2 regions of the Sphingobium sp. AP49 genome follow, and region 1 is predicted to be linked to the other one. Evidence: predicted binding sites of a transcription regulator. Region 1 holds the regulator's gene; the other holds the start of a gene.
The links. Region 1 encodes LexA, which represses DNA repair genes until DNA is damaged. Its sites were predicted from a motif close to GTTCCNCNCTTGTTCT; they were not measured.

Region 1 (7,237 bases):
CGGCGACGGCCATCATACGCTCAACGTCTCGACCGCCGTCAGCCTGGTGGTCGCGGCCGCCGGCGTGCCGGTCGCCAAGCATGGCAATCGCGCCGCCTCGTCCAAGGCGGGCGCGGCCGACACGCTCGAAGCGCTCGGCCTTGACCTCGATCGCGCCGCCGCCACGGCGGAAGCGACGCTCAAGGATCTGGGCATCTGCTTCCTGTTCGCGCAAAATTACCATCCGGCGCTCAAACGCCTCGGCCCGATCCGCCGGTCGATCGGCGAACGCACCATCTTCAACCTGATGGGGCCGCTCGCCAATCCCGCCAATGTCCGTCGCCAGCTCGTCGGCATCGCCCGCCCCGCCTATGTCCCCATCTATGCCGATGCGCTGGGCCAGCTTGGCGCCACCCATGCGATGATCGTGTCGGGGGACGAGGGGCTGGACGAACTCTCGCTCGCCGGCGGCAACGACATTGCCGAGGTGACGGCCGACGGCGTGGTCGCGATGCGGCGCCTGACCGCTGCCGAACTGGGCCTCTCGACCCATCCCGTCACCGCCATTCGCGGCGGCGACCCGGCCCATAATGCCGCAGCGCTCCGTGCCCTGCTCCAGGGCGAGGCCGGCGCTTATCGCGACGCCGTGCTGCTCAACGCCGCCGCCGCTTTGGTGGTGGCTGACGCCGCCCATGATTTCCGCGATGGCGTCGAACAGGCCGCCGAAGCGATCGACAACGGCCTTGCCAATGCGCTCCTCAATTGCTGGATTGCCTATCAATGACCAACAAGCTCATCGAAATCTGCGATTTCAAGCGCGAGGATGTTGCCCGCCGCAAGGCCGCGACCACGATCGCGTCGCTCCACGCCCGCGCCAGCGAGCAGACTCCGCCGCGCGGCTTCCGCAGGGCGCTGGACGATGCCGCCCGCTCGGGTTTCGGCCTGATCGCGGAGGTGAAGAAGGCCAGCCCGTCCAAGGGGCTGATCCGTGCCGATTTCGATCCGCCGGCCCATGCCGTCGCCTATGCCGCCGGTGGCGCCGCCTGCCTTTCGGTGCTGACCGACGAGCCCTATTTCCAGGGCCATGACGATTATCTGATGGCCGCCCGCTCGGCCTGCGCCCTGCCGGTGCTGCGCAAGGATTTCATCGTCGATCCCTGGCAGATCCTCGAAAGCCGCGCGCTCGGCGCCGACGCGATCCTGATCATCGTCGCCGCGCTGGACGACGGCCAGATGCAGGAGATCGAGGACGCCGCGCTCGGCCTTGGCATGGACGCCCTGATCGAGGTGCATGACGAGGCCGAACTGGAACGCGCGCTCAAGCTCCGCTCGCGCCTGATCGGCGTCAATAATCGCGACCTGCGCGATTTCAGCGTCGATTTCGCCCGCACCTATGAACTGGTCGGCAAGGCGCCCGACGGCTGCACCTTCGTCGCCGAAAGCGGCCTTGGCTCCCATGCCGACCTCACCGCCATGGCCGATCATGGCGTGCGCTGCTTCCTGGTCGGCGAGACGCTGATGCGCCAGGCCGATGTCGAGGCGGCGACCCGCAACCTGCTGACCGGCGCATGACCGGCCTCACCCATCTGGACGAGGATGGCGCCGCCCGCATGGTCGATGTCTCGGCCAAGGCGGTGACCGCGCGCGAGGCGGTGGCCGCCGGGCGCATCACCATGGCGGCCGACGCTGCGCAGGCGATCGCCGCCGGCCTCGTCAAGAAGGGCGATGTACTGGCCGTCGCCCGCGTCGCCGGCATCATGGCGGCCAAGCGCACCGCCGAACTGATCCCGCTCTGCCATCCGATCCCGCTGAGCGCCGTCACCATCGACTTCGCCCTCCACGACGATGGCGTCACCGTCACCGCGACCGCGCGCACCGCCGGCCAGACCGGGGTGGAGATGGAGGCGCTGACCGCCGCCACCGCCGCCTTGCTCACCGTCTATGATATGGCCAAGGCGCTCGATAAGGGCATGATAATCTGCGATGTTCGCCTGCTCGCCAAGCGCGGCGGCAAGTCGGGCGACTGGACCGCGCCGGAGCATGCCGGCCGATGAGCCTGATGCCGGTCGCGGACGCGCAGGCGCGGCTCCTTGCCCTCGCCGATCCGCTGCCGACCGAACTTGTGCCCGTTACCGCCTGCGCGGGCCGCTGGCTCGCCACTGACGTCGCCGCGCTCCGCGACCAGCCATGGGCCGACCTTTCCGCGATGGACGGCTATGCTGTACGCGCATCCGAAGGCGCGGGGCCGTGGCAGGTGATCGCCACCAGCAGCGCGGGCGATGCCGATGTCCCGGCCCTGCAACCGGGCCAGGCCTGCCGCATCTTCACTGGCGCCCCCTTGCCGGCCGGCGCGGACGTCATTTTGATCCAGGAAAATGCCACGCGCGACGGCGACAAGCTGACCGCGCATGACGGCACCCTGTCGCCCGGCAAACATGTCCGCCCGCTCGGCTCCGATTTCCGCGCCGGCACACCGCTGGTCGGCGCCGGCAGCCGCCTTACGCCGGGCCAGATCGCGCTTGCGGTGCTGGGCGGTCATGGCAGCCTGCCCGTCGGCGCGCGGCCCCGCGTCGCCCTGCTGTCCACCGGCAATGAACTGGTTCCGCCCGGCGCGCCGACCCCGCCGGGCTTCCTCCCCTCCTCCAACGCGCCGATGCTCGCCGCCCTGCTCGCCGCGCTGCCCTGCGAGGTGATCGACCTCGGCATCGTGCCCGACGATCTCGCCGCCATGACGCGGGCGCTGGAACAGGCGGCACAGGCCGACATCATCGTCTCGACTGGCGGCGCCTCGGTCGGCGACCATGACTATGTCCGCCCCGCCTTCGCCGCCGCCGGCGGCACGCTCGATTTCTACAAGATCGCGATGCGGCCGGGCAAACCGCTGATGGCCGGGCGCCTTGGCAATGCGACCTTCCTCGGTCTGCCGGGCAATCCGGTCTCCGCCTTCGTCACCGGTACCCTGTTCCTCTGCCCGCTGGTCCGCCATCTCGCCGGATCGCGCACGCCACTGCCACCGATCGTGCAGGCCCGCCTGGCCGCGCCGCTGCCCGCGACGGAGGAACGCGATGACTATCTGCGCGCCTATCATTCCGCCAACGGCATCGTGTCGGTCACCGCGCAGGACAGCGCCGCCACCGCGGCCATGGCGACGGCGGATTGCCTCATCAGGCGCCCTGCGGGGGCACCTCCAGCCGTCAGCGGCGATTGGGTCGACATATTGCCGCTCTCCTCCTGAGCCTAAAGCGCTGTACCGCTTTAGGCGCTTGACTTGCCCCTTTCCGTTTCCTATGCGTTCTTCATTCGTTCCATGGAGGATCGCCGATGTTGACGCCCAAGCAGCAGGAATTGCTGAGCTTCATTCAGACCCGGCTGGAAGAAGGCGGCGTGTCTCCTTCGTTCGAGGAGATGAAGGACGCGCTCGACCTGCGCTCCAAGTCCGGTATCCACCGCCTGATCAACGCGCTGGAAGAGCGTGGCTTCATCCGCCGCCTGCCCAACCGCGCGCGCGCGCTGGAGGTGCTGAAGCTGCCTGACGCGATGCACCGCCCCCCCGCCCCGGCCGTTGCGGTGCCCAAGACGCCAGCGCCGGCCGTGCTGCTGCCGACCGCCGCCAATGACGTGATCGAAATCCCGCTGCACGGCCGCATCGCCGCCGGCGTCCCGATCGAGGCGATGGAAAGCCACACCATGCTGTCCGTTCCCGCCGCCTTGCTCGGCTCGGGCGATCATTATGCGCTCGAAGTCTCCGGAGACTCGATGATGGAGGCCGGCATTCTCGACGGCGACTTCGCGCTGATCCAGCGCACCGATGTCGCGCGCGAGGGCCAGATCGTCGTCGCCCTGATCGACGATGCCGAAGCCACGCTCAAATATTTCCGCCGCGAAGGCAGCCGGGTCCGGCTCGATCCCGCCAATGCCGCCTATGAACCGCAGATCTACGATCCGCGCCAGGTCCGCATCCAGGGCAAGCTCGCCGGCCTGCTGCGCCGCTACAACTGACCGGCTGGTCGGGGCCGGCGGCGCACGATCCACGGATGCGCGTCGCCGGGCCGATGGACGGTGTGAACTTTGCCGCGTTCAAGGCCAATCGACAGGCCGCCGGTGCGTGACAGCAGCCGGCGGTCGATCTTCATCCAGCGCGGCCGGCACCACCAGGGCAGCCCCCGGTCGCTGATGACGATATCGGCCGCTGCGCAATCCCGCTCCAATATCGGCCGATCGACCAGCATCGCATTGCGCGTCACCAGCAGACGCCAATCGCGCCCACCCCGGGGCAATGTCACCGCGCACAGGTCTGTCGAACAGCGCGCCTGCTTCATCGTCGCGATCGCCTCCAGCGTCCCATCATAGCCCGCGCTCTCGCTCAGCACGTCGCGCACATAATCGCCCGCCCCCTCGCGCAGCAGCGCCATCGCCCCCGCCGGCGTCCGCACCGCGACATGCCGCCCGTCGCCGGTCACTATTATGTCGGGCGGCGCCAGCAATGCGATGCCGATCAGGCCGATCATGACCGGCGCCAACCCCAGCCAGCGCCAACGGCTGCGCCAGAGCAGGCACCAGAGGCCACCCACCACAATGATCCCGAAAATCCAGCCCGGCACCGCCGGCGCCAGCATCACCGCCATCGGGCTGGCCGCCACGCCATGCGCCACCGCCAGCAACAGCGCGATCGCCTTGGCCGTGAGCCACCAGAAGGGCGCGCCCAGCCCGACCAGATCGAAGCACAGGGCCAGCGCCTCCAGCGGCATGATGACGAAGGTGGTGAGCGGGATCGCGACCAGATTGGCCACCGCGCCCAGCAAGCCAGCCTTGTGAAAGTGGAAAAGCGCGATCGGCGCCAGCACCAGTTCGATGGCAAGCCCCGTCATCAGCATCGCCGCCACCGTCCGCCCGGCCTTGCGCGACCAATGCTCGTCCCGCGCCATCGCGAACGCCTTGAACCGGCGATGCTCGCCCAGCGCCACCAGCGCGACCACGGCGGCAAAGCTCATCTGGAAGCTCGGGCCGATCAGCGCCTCGGGCCAGAAGGCCAGAACCACCAGCGCCCCGGTCGCGACCAGCCGCAGGGTGATCGCCTCGCGCCCCAGCGCCAGCCCGCCCAGCACCAGCAGCGCCGCGACGCAGGATCGCACCGTCGGCACCTCCGCCCCGGTCAGCAGCGTATAGCCGATCCCCGCCAGCGCCCCCCCGCCCGCAGCGATCAGCATCAGCGGCCAGTCCAGCGCTGCGCGCGGGATCAGCGCCAGCAGCCGCAGCAACAGAAAGATCACCGCGCCGATCAGCGCCGTCACATGCAGCCCGCTGATCGACAGCAGATGGGCCAGACCGCTGCGCCGCATCGCCTCCGCATCCGCCTCGGCAATCGCGCCCTGATCGCCGGTCGCCAGCGCCACCGCAATCCCCGCCGGTGCGCCTGCCACCTGTCCGCTGATATGATCGAACAGCCGCGCCCGCAGCGTCGGCCCCTCACGCGCCGGCGCCACCACCTCGACCGGCGCCAGCGCTCGCCCGGTCGCTCCGATCCCCTGAAAATAGGCGCGCCGGGCGAAATCGAACGCGCCCGGCACGCTGGGTGGCGCGGGCGGCATCAGCCGGACCCGAAAGCGCAGTATCGCCCCTTTGCCCAGGGCCGGAGGCACATCTGCATCGGCGATATTCACCCGGATCGCCGCCGGCAGCGCAGGCGCATCAATCGGCCGCAGCCCCACCCGCACCATCTGTTGCGCGGGCAGTCGGGCAATCGCGGTCACCTCGCCCGTCACCTGTACGAATATGGGACGCGCCAGCGGCGGTTGCCCCAGCCATATCGCCTTGCCCCAGACCAGCAGGCAACCGATGCAGGCGAGCACCCCGGCGGTGACCAAGATGTGCCGCAATCGCGCGCCAGCCGGCAGCAACAGCGCGAGACAGGCCAAGCCCAGCGCCCCGCAACAATAGCCCAGCCAGTGCATCTGAGCGGGTAGCGCGAACCAGGCGGCAATGCCCGCGCCCAACGCCACCGGCACCCACAGCGCCAGCTGCTCGCGCTCCACTTCCAACCATTGTTCGATCCGCGCAAATCCATTGTGCGCGATACGCACCGTCCTCCGCCCAACGGACGTTTGTCGTGGCTCAAAAGCCATGCTAGGGGGCGTCGCATCCATGGATCAGCAGGAAGAATGTCAGCGAATATGACGGCAAGTGCAACGGGATTGAACAAGCCGGTGGTGACCCGTTTCGCCCCATCGCCAACGGGCTTCCTGCATATTGGCGGTGCCCGCACGGCGCTGTTCAACTGGCTGTTCGCGCGCCATCATGGCGGCAAGTTCCTGCTTCGTATCGAGGATACCGATCGCGCGCGCTCCACCGAGGAAGCCGTAGCCGCCATCTTCGATGGTCTGGAATGGCTGAACCTGGGCGGCGACGAGCCGGCTATGTTCCAGTTCGCGCGCACCCCGCGCCATGCCGAGGTCGCCAACCAGCTGCTCGCCAATGGCCATGCCTATCGCTGCTATGCGACGCAGGAAGAACTGGCCGCGCTGCGCGAGCAGCAGCGCGCCGCCAAGCAGCCGATGCGCTATGACGGCCGCTGGCGCGACCGGTCACCCGAGGAAGCGCCCGAAGGCGCGCCCTTCGTCATCCGGATCAAGGCCCCTCGTGAGGGCGAGACGGTGATCGAGGATGCGGTCCAGGGCCGGGTCGTGGTGCAGAATGCCGAGCTGGACGACATGATCCTGCTCCGGTCGGACGGCACCCCCACCTATATGCTGGCGGTGGTTGTCGACGATCATGACATGGGCGTCACCCATGTCATCCGCGGCGACGACCATCTCAACAACGCCTTCCGCCAACTCGCCATCATCAAGGCCATGGGCTGGGAAGAACCGGTCTATGGCCATATCCCGCTGATCCACGGGTCGGACGGCGCCAAGCTGTCGAAGCGCCATGGCGCACTGGGCGTAGACGCCTATCGCGACGAGATGGGGATGCTGCCCGAAGCGGTGCTCAACTATCTGCTGCGCCTGGGCTGGGGCCATGGCGACGAGGAGATCATCTCGATCGAGCGCGCCATCGAACTGTTCGACATCGATGGCGTCGGCCGCTCGCCCTCGCGCTTCGACATCAAGAAGCTGGAAAATCTCAACGGCCATTATCTGCGCGAGGCGGACGATGGCCGCCTGGCCGCTCTGGTCGCGCCGCGCGTTGAGTCGCGTCTCGATACGCAACTGAATGACGCCCAGCGCGATATTTTGACCCAGGCGATGGTTTCGCTCAAGCC
Region 2 (7,237 bases), 670 kb from region 1:
AAATGATATTTGGAAAAGGCCGCGACGCTGCTGATCGCATCCAGATCCAGATGATCGTCCAGATGCCGATCGATATGATCGAGCACCCGCTGCATCCGGTCCTGATATTGATCCAGCATCGCCTTCATTTTCGTCCTCCGTGGCGAGGCCAGTTAGGCGCTTTCGGGCGGCGGGTGCTCGACTGATCTTGCGGTCTTGAGCCGGTCAGGCCAACGAGACGAAGCTGTCCATCACCCGCTTGCGGCCGGCGGTCTCGAAATCGATTTCCAGCTTGTTGCCCTCGATCGCGGCGATCGTGCCATAGCCGAATTTCTGGTGGAAGACGCGCTGGCCGAGCGCCACATCGTCGCGTCCCTTGTTGCCGATCGACACCGCCGAAGTCCGCGCCTCGACGATTCGCGCCGGCTCGCGGTTGAACTGACCGCTGGTCTGGGCGCGCTGCCAGCCGGGGCCGCGGGCGGAACCGCGTGCGACATTGGCGAAGGGATCGTCCCGTTCCGACCAGTTGGCGCGCCAGAGCGAGGCGCCGCCGGACATGCTGCTTTCCTCATCCACATGTTCGGGCGGCAATTCGCCGACGAAGCGGGAGGGGATGGAGCTAGTCCATTGGCCATAGATGCGGCGGTTGGCGGCATGGAGGATGGTGCAGCGCTTGCGCGCGCGGGTGATCGCGACATAGGCGAGGCGCCGTTCCTCCTCCAGGCTGTTGAGCCCGCCCTCGTCCAGCGCACGCTGCGAGGGGAAGATGCCTTCCTCCCAGCCGGCGAGGAAGACATTGTCGAACTCCAGCCCCTTGGCGGCGTGGATGGTCATGATGGTGAGCTTGCGCTCATCCTGCTGCGCCTCATTGTCCATGACCAGACTGACATGTTCGAGGAAGGCGCCCAGCGTCTCATATTCCTCCATCGCGCGCGTGAGTTCGCTCAGGTTTTCGAGGCGGCCGGCGCTCTCGGTCGAGCGTTCGGCCTGGAGCGTGGCGGTATAGCCGCTTTCGTCCAGGATCTGGCGGGCCAGTTCGGCATGGGGCAGTTGTGCGGCGCGATCGCGCCAGCGGGCGAGGTCGCCGATGAAGGCCCCGAGCGCGCGGCGTGCCTGGGGCGTCAGTTCGTCGGTGTCGAGGATGCGGGCGGCGGCAAGGGCGAGCGGGATGCCCTCCGCGCGCGCCAGACGGTGCAGCTTTTCGACCGCCTTGTCGCCCAGGCCGCGCTTGGGAACGTTGACGATGCGCTCGAAGGCGAGATCGTCCGCCGGCTGGTTGACCAGGCGCAGATAGGCGAGCGCATCGCGGATTTCGGCGCGCTCATAGAAGCGGAAGCCGCCGACGATGCGATAGGGCAGGCCGATCTGGATGAAGCGGTCTTCAAACTCGCGGGTCTGGTGCTGGGCGCGGACGAGGATCGCCACCTCGTCCAGCGATCCGCCGGCGCGGGTGATCGCCTCGATCTCGTCGCCGACGCGGCGGGCTTCCTCCGGCCCGTCCCACACGCCGAGCACGCGCACCTTTTCGCCGACGTCGATGTCGGTCCACAATGTCTTGCCCAGGCGATTGCCATTTTCCGCGATCACCCCGGATGCGGCGCCCAATATGTGCGGGGTGGAGCGGTAGTTTTGTTCCAGCCGGACGATTACGGCGCCCGGAAAATCCTTTTCAAAGCGCAGGATATTGGCGACTTCTGCGCCACGCCATGAATAGATGGACTGGTCGTCGTCGCCGACGCAGCAGATATTCTTGCGGGTCTGGGCGAGCAGGCGGAGCCAGAGATACTGGCTGCTATTGGTGTCCTGATATTCGTCCACCATGATATATTTGAAGCGCTGTTGATATTGCTCCAGCACGTCGCGGTGACGCTTCAATATGGTCAAAACATGTAGAAGCAAGTCACCGAAATCGCAGGCATTCACCTCGCGCAGTCGGGCCTGGTAGGCGGCATAGAGCTTCTGCCCCTTGCCATGGGCATAGCCCTCCGCCTCGCCGGCGCCGACTTCCTCCGGAGTGAGGCCCTTGTTCTTCCACTGGTCGATCAGGCCGGCGAGCTGGCGCGCGGGCCAGCGCTTTTCGTCGATCCCCTCGGCCTGGATCAGCTGCTTCATCAGGCGCAACTGGTCGTCGGTGTCGAGGATGGTGAAATTGGACTGGAGCCCGACCAGTTCGGCATGGCGACGCAGCATCTTAGCCGCGATCGCATGGAAGGTGCCGAGCCAGGGCATGCCCTCAACCGCCGGGCCGATCATCCGGCCGACGCGCTCGCGCATTTCCCGCGCCGCCTTGTTGGTGAAGGTGACGGCCAGGATTTCCGAGGGCCAGGCGCGCTGGGTCGCGACCAGATGGGCGAGGCGGGCGGTCAGTGCTGCGGTCTTGCCCGTCCCCGCGCCGGCCAGCACCAGCACCGGCCCCTCCGTGGTCAGCACAGCCTGACGCTGCGGTTCGTTGAGACCCTTCAGATAGGGCGGGTCATTGGGCGAGGGAGCAGGCACGGTCATGGGCGATCAACTAGGGATGGGCGGTTGTGGGGGCAAGGGCGGATGGCCTTGCAGCGGGACGTAATCTATGAGAACAAAAAGAGAATCACGCAAGATGCGAATGGAGCAAGATGATGGTGACGGGGCGGTGCCAGTGCGGGGCGATCCATTATGCGGCGGTGGATGAGCCGGTTTATAGCGCGCTCTGCCATTGCAGCGATTGTCGGATGAGCGCGGGTGCGCCGATGGTCGGTTGGGCTTTGTTCCCGCATGACAAGGTGACGATAGAGGGCGATCCGGTCGCCTATCAGTCGTCCGACAATGCGACTCGCCATTTCTGCGGCACTTGTGGCACCGGGCTGTTCTACACCAATCCCACGGTGTTTCCCGGCATGATCGACATCCAGACCGCGACGCTGGATGACCAGTCGGCCTTCCCGCCGGCGATCCATGTCCAATATGCCGAGGCGGCACCGTGGATGGCGGCGGCGCACGACCTGCCCCGGTTCGAGCGTTACCCGGCGGACTGAGCGCGACCCGCGTCAGCGACGGCACGGCTCGTCGCTGACGCGGGGAACGGAGCAGTGGGTGGCCGGTTTCTCCCTTGCTCGGGGCAAGGAGCAGAAGGACCAACCCGATGAAGATCGTCATGATCGCCGGTTTCGCCGCTCTGTCGCTGGCGGCGCTACCCAGTCAGGCCGGCGCACAGGCAATGTCACCGCCCGCCCAGAATCAGGATCCCAATGCGGCGCAGCCGGCTGGCACGGTTCCGGCCGAAACGGGCATGGCGCCTGCGCCCGCCAATGTGCCGCGCGATCCGGCGGCACCGGTGGGGTCCTCGTCCAATCCCGTGACTGTGGGCGGCAATATGACGCCGCCGCCGACCGAGGCGAAGGCTTATCCGGTCTGCGGCAAGAACGTGCAGGACAGTTGCGTCAATCCGGGCGAGGCGAAGAGGAAGATGCGCAGGCCGGGCTGAAATCCGGCTTGGGGTCGCCGGTTGAAGGGCCGGGCAGGGCGGCGATGAGCGCGGCGAGGCCGGTTCTGTCGCGCGCCGCATCGGCCAGGCTATAACCGTCCAGCACCGTCAGGAAGGCGCCGACCGCCTGTGCCAATATGCTTGACAGGCCGCAGGCCGGACGGATCGCGCAGGACGCGCAATCGGCCATCGCCATGTCCGGTTCGCTATGGCGCACCACTGCGCCGATGCGGATATCGGCAGGATCGGCGGCGAGGGCAAAGCCGCCACCCCGGCCGCGCTGGGTATGGATGAAACCACCTTGGCCCAGGCCATGCACCACCTTCATCAGATGATTGCGCGACAGGCCATAGGCGCCGGCAATCTCCGGGATCGTCGCCCGTCCGCCCGGCACGGCGGCAAGATGGATCAGCACGCGCAGCGCATAATCGGTATGGCGGGTCAATTGCATCGCGCCCTCCTATCCTGCGGGCAGACCGTCATAAACATATATTCAATTTACATCTTAAAAGATGTATATTAAACGAACCTTATCGAGTCCCCCGATGAGGAGCCTGTCATGCGCGAAATTCTGTCCCCCGAAACCATCGCCATCGTGAAGGCGACTGGCCCGGCGCTGCGCCGCCATGGCGTCGAGATCACTACCCGCATGTATGCGCGGCTGTTCGAGGATGCGTCGATCAAGGACATGTTCGACCAGGCGGCGCAGGCCAGTGGAGAGCAACCGCGCCGGCTGGCGGCGGCGATCCTGGGCTTTGCGGAAAATGTCGACAAGTTGCAGGCGCTGGACGGTGCGATCGCGCGCATGGTGCAGCGCCATGTCGATACCGGGGTGCAGCCGGACCATTATCCCAAGGTGGCGGCCGCGCTGCTGCCGGCGATCCGCGAGGTGCTGGGTGAAGCGGTGGCGACGGATGAAGTGCTGGCCGCCTGGGCCGAGGCCTATGGCTTCCTGGCCGATATCCTGATCGGCAAGGAACAGGCGGCCTACGCAGAGGCCGCCTGATATTCCGCCTGATCGTTACGCGGCGGGTGCGCTATCCTCTGCGCGGAGCAGGGTGAGGCGCGCCTTGCCGACGTCGCGCACGGCGTCGACGGTGAAGCCCTTGACCGTCACATCCTCGCGCCGGTCGGTTTCGATGCTGATCCAGGTGGACAGGCTGGTCCAGCCGAGGCGTGCGAGCTTGTCGAGCGCGACCTGGCCCGCGCCGGTGTCATAGGGCGGGTCCATGAAGATGAGGTCGAGCGGCTTTTGCGTCGGGCCGAGCGCTAGTACGCTGGTCTGGCGGATGTCCGGGCGCAGGCCGAGCTTGTCGCCATTGGCGCGGATCGCGTCGATCGCCGCCTTGTCCTGCTCGACGAACAGGCAGGAGCCGGCGCCGCGCGACAGCGCCTCGAACCCCAGCGCGCCCGAGCCGGCGAAGAAATCGCCTACGGCCAGCCCCTCGAATGAGCCGAGGCGGCTCGCCAGCATCGAAAAGAGCGTCTCACGCGTGCGGTCGCCGGTAGGACGGGTGGCATCACCCTTGGGCGCGACCAGCGGACGGCCGCGCCATTGACCCGAAATGATCCTCATTCGGCCCCCTTCTTCAGGCTGTTGCGGAAGACGATCAGGTCATGCTGGCGCACTTCCTCGACCGCGCCGCTGGCCAGTTCGCCCAGCTCGAACGGGCCATAGCTGGTGCGGATCAGGCGATTGACCTTGAGATCGAAATGTTCGAGCACGCGGCGGACTTCGCGGTTCTTGCCTTCGGTCAGGGTCATTTCGACCCACTGGTTGCGGCCGGTGCGCCGTTCCAGATTGGCCTCGATCCGGCCATATTGGATGCCCTCGATCTCGATGCCGTCGAACAGATCCTCCAGCTGCTGCTGGCTGACCTCGCCAAAGGCGCGGGCGCGATAGGTGCGCGGCACGCCGGTGGCGGGCAATTCCATCTCGCGCTTGAACTCGCCGTCGGTGGTGAGCAGCAACAGCCCTTCGGTATTCATGTCGAGCCGACCGATCGGCATCAGGCGCGGCAGGTCGTCGGGCAATATGTCGTAGATGGTCGGACGGCCGGCGGGATCCCGCTCGGTGGTGAGGAAGCCGGTCGGCTTGTGGAACAGGAACAGGCGCGTGGGCGCGGGCGCGGCGACGGCGTTGCCGTCGACGGTCACGCCGTGCAGCGAGGTCAGCAACGTCGCCGGCGTGTCGATCGCGACGCCGTCCCTGGCGATGCGGCCTTCCTCGATCATCCGCTCGATCTCGCGGCGCGAGGCAATGCCGGCACGGGCGAGCAGCTTGGCGATGCGCTGCGGCTCGCCCTTGCCACCGGCCTCCGCTGCGGCGTGGGCCGGGTGCGGGTTGGCAATATGGGCGGCGGCCGGTTTCTTCGGACCAGGACGGCGCGGCGGATAGGAAGTGCCGGGGGTGCGGCCTTCGGGGCGCGGACGGGCCGAGCGGTCACCAAAAGCGGGACGCGCGGGGCGCTCGCCAAAGGCGGCGCGGGCAGGGCGGTCACCAGCTATGCGTTCGGGCCGCTTGCCTTCGGTCGGACGGCCGCTGCGGGCAGGACGCTCTGCACGATCCTGCGGGGCGGTGCGATCGGGGCGTTGGCCACGGGGCGGGCGTTCGGTACGCCCCTCGCCGCGCTCGTCGAAACGGCCGCCACGGCCGTCGCCGGCAACATTGCGATCCGGACGGGCGCCACGCGCCGGCCTTTCGCCCCGGCTCTCGCCCTGGCGTTCGCCGAAGCGACCGCCAGGGGCTTCGTCCGCATTATTGCGATCGGGGCGCGGGCCACGACCTTCCCCGCGCTCGCCTCGGCTTTCGCCGAAGCGGTTGCCACGGGCTTCACCGGGGCCATTGCGATCAGGGCGCGGGCCGCGTGCCGGGCGCTCTCCCCGCAGGGCGGGGCGTTCCGAACGACCTTCGCCCCGTGCGTCATAGCGACCTTCGTTACGACCTTCCGATCGGGCCGGGCCACGGCCAGTGCCGCGCTCAGTGCCGCCGCGCGATCCGGGGCCGGAAGGACGCTTGGGACCGCCCGGACCTGACCGGCGCGGCGGACCAGATTTTTTTGGCGGTTCCACTTTGAGCATTCCTTTTCGTGACGGGTGGCCATCCCCATATGAGGGCGGCACGTGCAATATGATGAACGGTGCCATACCGCCGCCCATGCGAACGGCGGAGCCCCGGCCGGGCGCAACCCGGCGCCGGGGCGCGGCGTTGGTCGGTTGCATGGCGGAAACGGGGCAGGACAGCAAATGTTTTTCGGGCGAATCAGAGGGGAAGATGCTGCCGGAGATGCCGGCGCCACGGTGCGCAGCGCCATTCGCAGCGTGCTGGTGGTGGAGGATGAGCCGCTGGTCGCCTTCGACCATGAACATATCCTGCTACAGGCCGGCTATCGCATTGCTGCCACGGTCGACAGCCATGCCCATGCCGCCCGCGTAATCGATGCTGGTTCGGTCGACCTTGTCGTCACCGACATCAATCTGCGTGGGGGGCGTTGCGGCATAGAGGTCGCGCGTCATGCCCATGCAAGGCAATTGCCGGTGCTGTTCGTCACCGGTGCCTGTCCGGCCGATGCCCGGTCGCTGGCGGTCGGTTGCCTGGCCAAACCTTTCGCGCCGCGCGATCTGCTGGCGGCGATCGCGGTGGTCGACGCGGTGCTGGCCGGGCGCGCGCCACCGCGCAAGCCACGCGGCATGAAGCTGTTCGCCGAGATCGCCTGAACCGGGCCATGGCAGCGGCGGTGCCGCTTGCCTCTGCCGCATTTGCTCATATGGTGGCGCCCGGATCGCATCATCGGGGGC

Region 2: PMI04_RS10105 (UvrD-helicase domain-containing protein) is a predicted target of LexA. The motif match lies at 2,552-2,567, and genes of this name have one in related genera.

Annotation. Positions count from the first base shown of each region.
Region 1 is NZ_CP124576.1:2,731,211-2,738,447, forward strand. Features, by position in the region: gene trpD (anthranilate phosphoribosyltransferase) at 1-763, shown strand, start outside; gene trpC (indole-3-glycerol phosphate synthase TrpC) at 760-1,551, shown strand; gene moaC (cyclic pyranopterin monophosphate synthase MoaC) at 1,548-2,033, shown strand; gene glp (gephyrin-like molybdotransferase Glp) at 2,030-3,214, shown strand; gene lexA (transcriptional repressor LexA) at 3,301-3,978, shown strand; gene PMI04_RS13060 (ComEC/Rec2 family competence protein) at 3,969-6,122, opposite strand; gene gltX (glutamate--tRNA ligase) at 6,138-7,237, shown strand, end outside.
Region 2 is NZ_CP124576.1:2,058,497-2,065,733, forward strand. Features, by position in the region: gene PMI04_RS10100 (AraC family transcriptional regulator) at 1-128, opposite strand, end outside; gene PMI04_RS10105 (UvrD-helicase domain-containing protein) at 205-2,481, opposite strand; gene PMI04_RS10110 (GFA family protein) at 2,595-2,990, shown strand; gene PMI04_RS10115 (hypothetical protein) at 3,098-3,439, shown strand; gene PMI04_RS10120 (Rrf2 family transcriptional regulator) at 3,396-3,890, opposite strand; gene PMI04_RS10125 (globin domain-containing protein) at 3,999-4,445, shown strand; gene rsmD (16S rRNA (guanine(966)-N(2))-methyltransferase RsmD) at 4,461-5,015, opposite strand; gene PMI04_RS10135 (pseudouridine synthase) at 5,012-6,511, opposite strand; gene PMI04_RS10140 (response regulator) at 6,686-7,156, shown strand.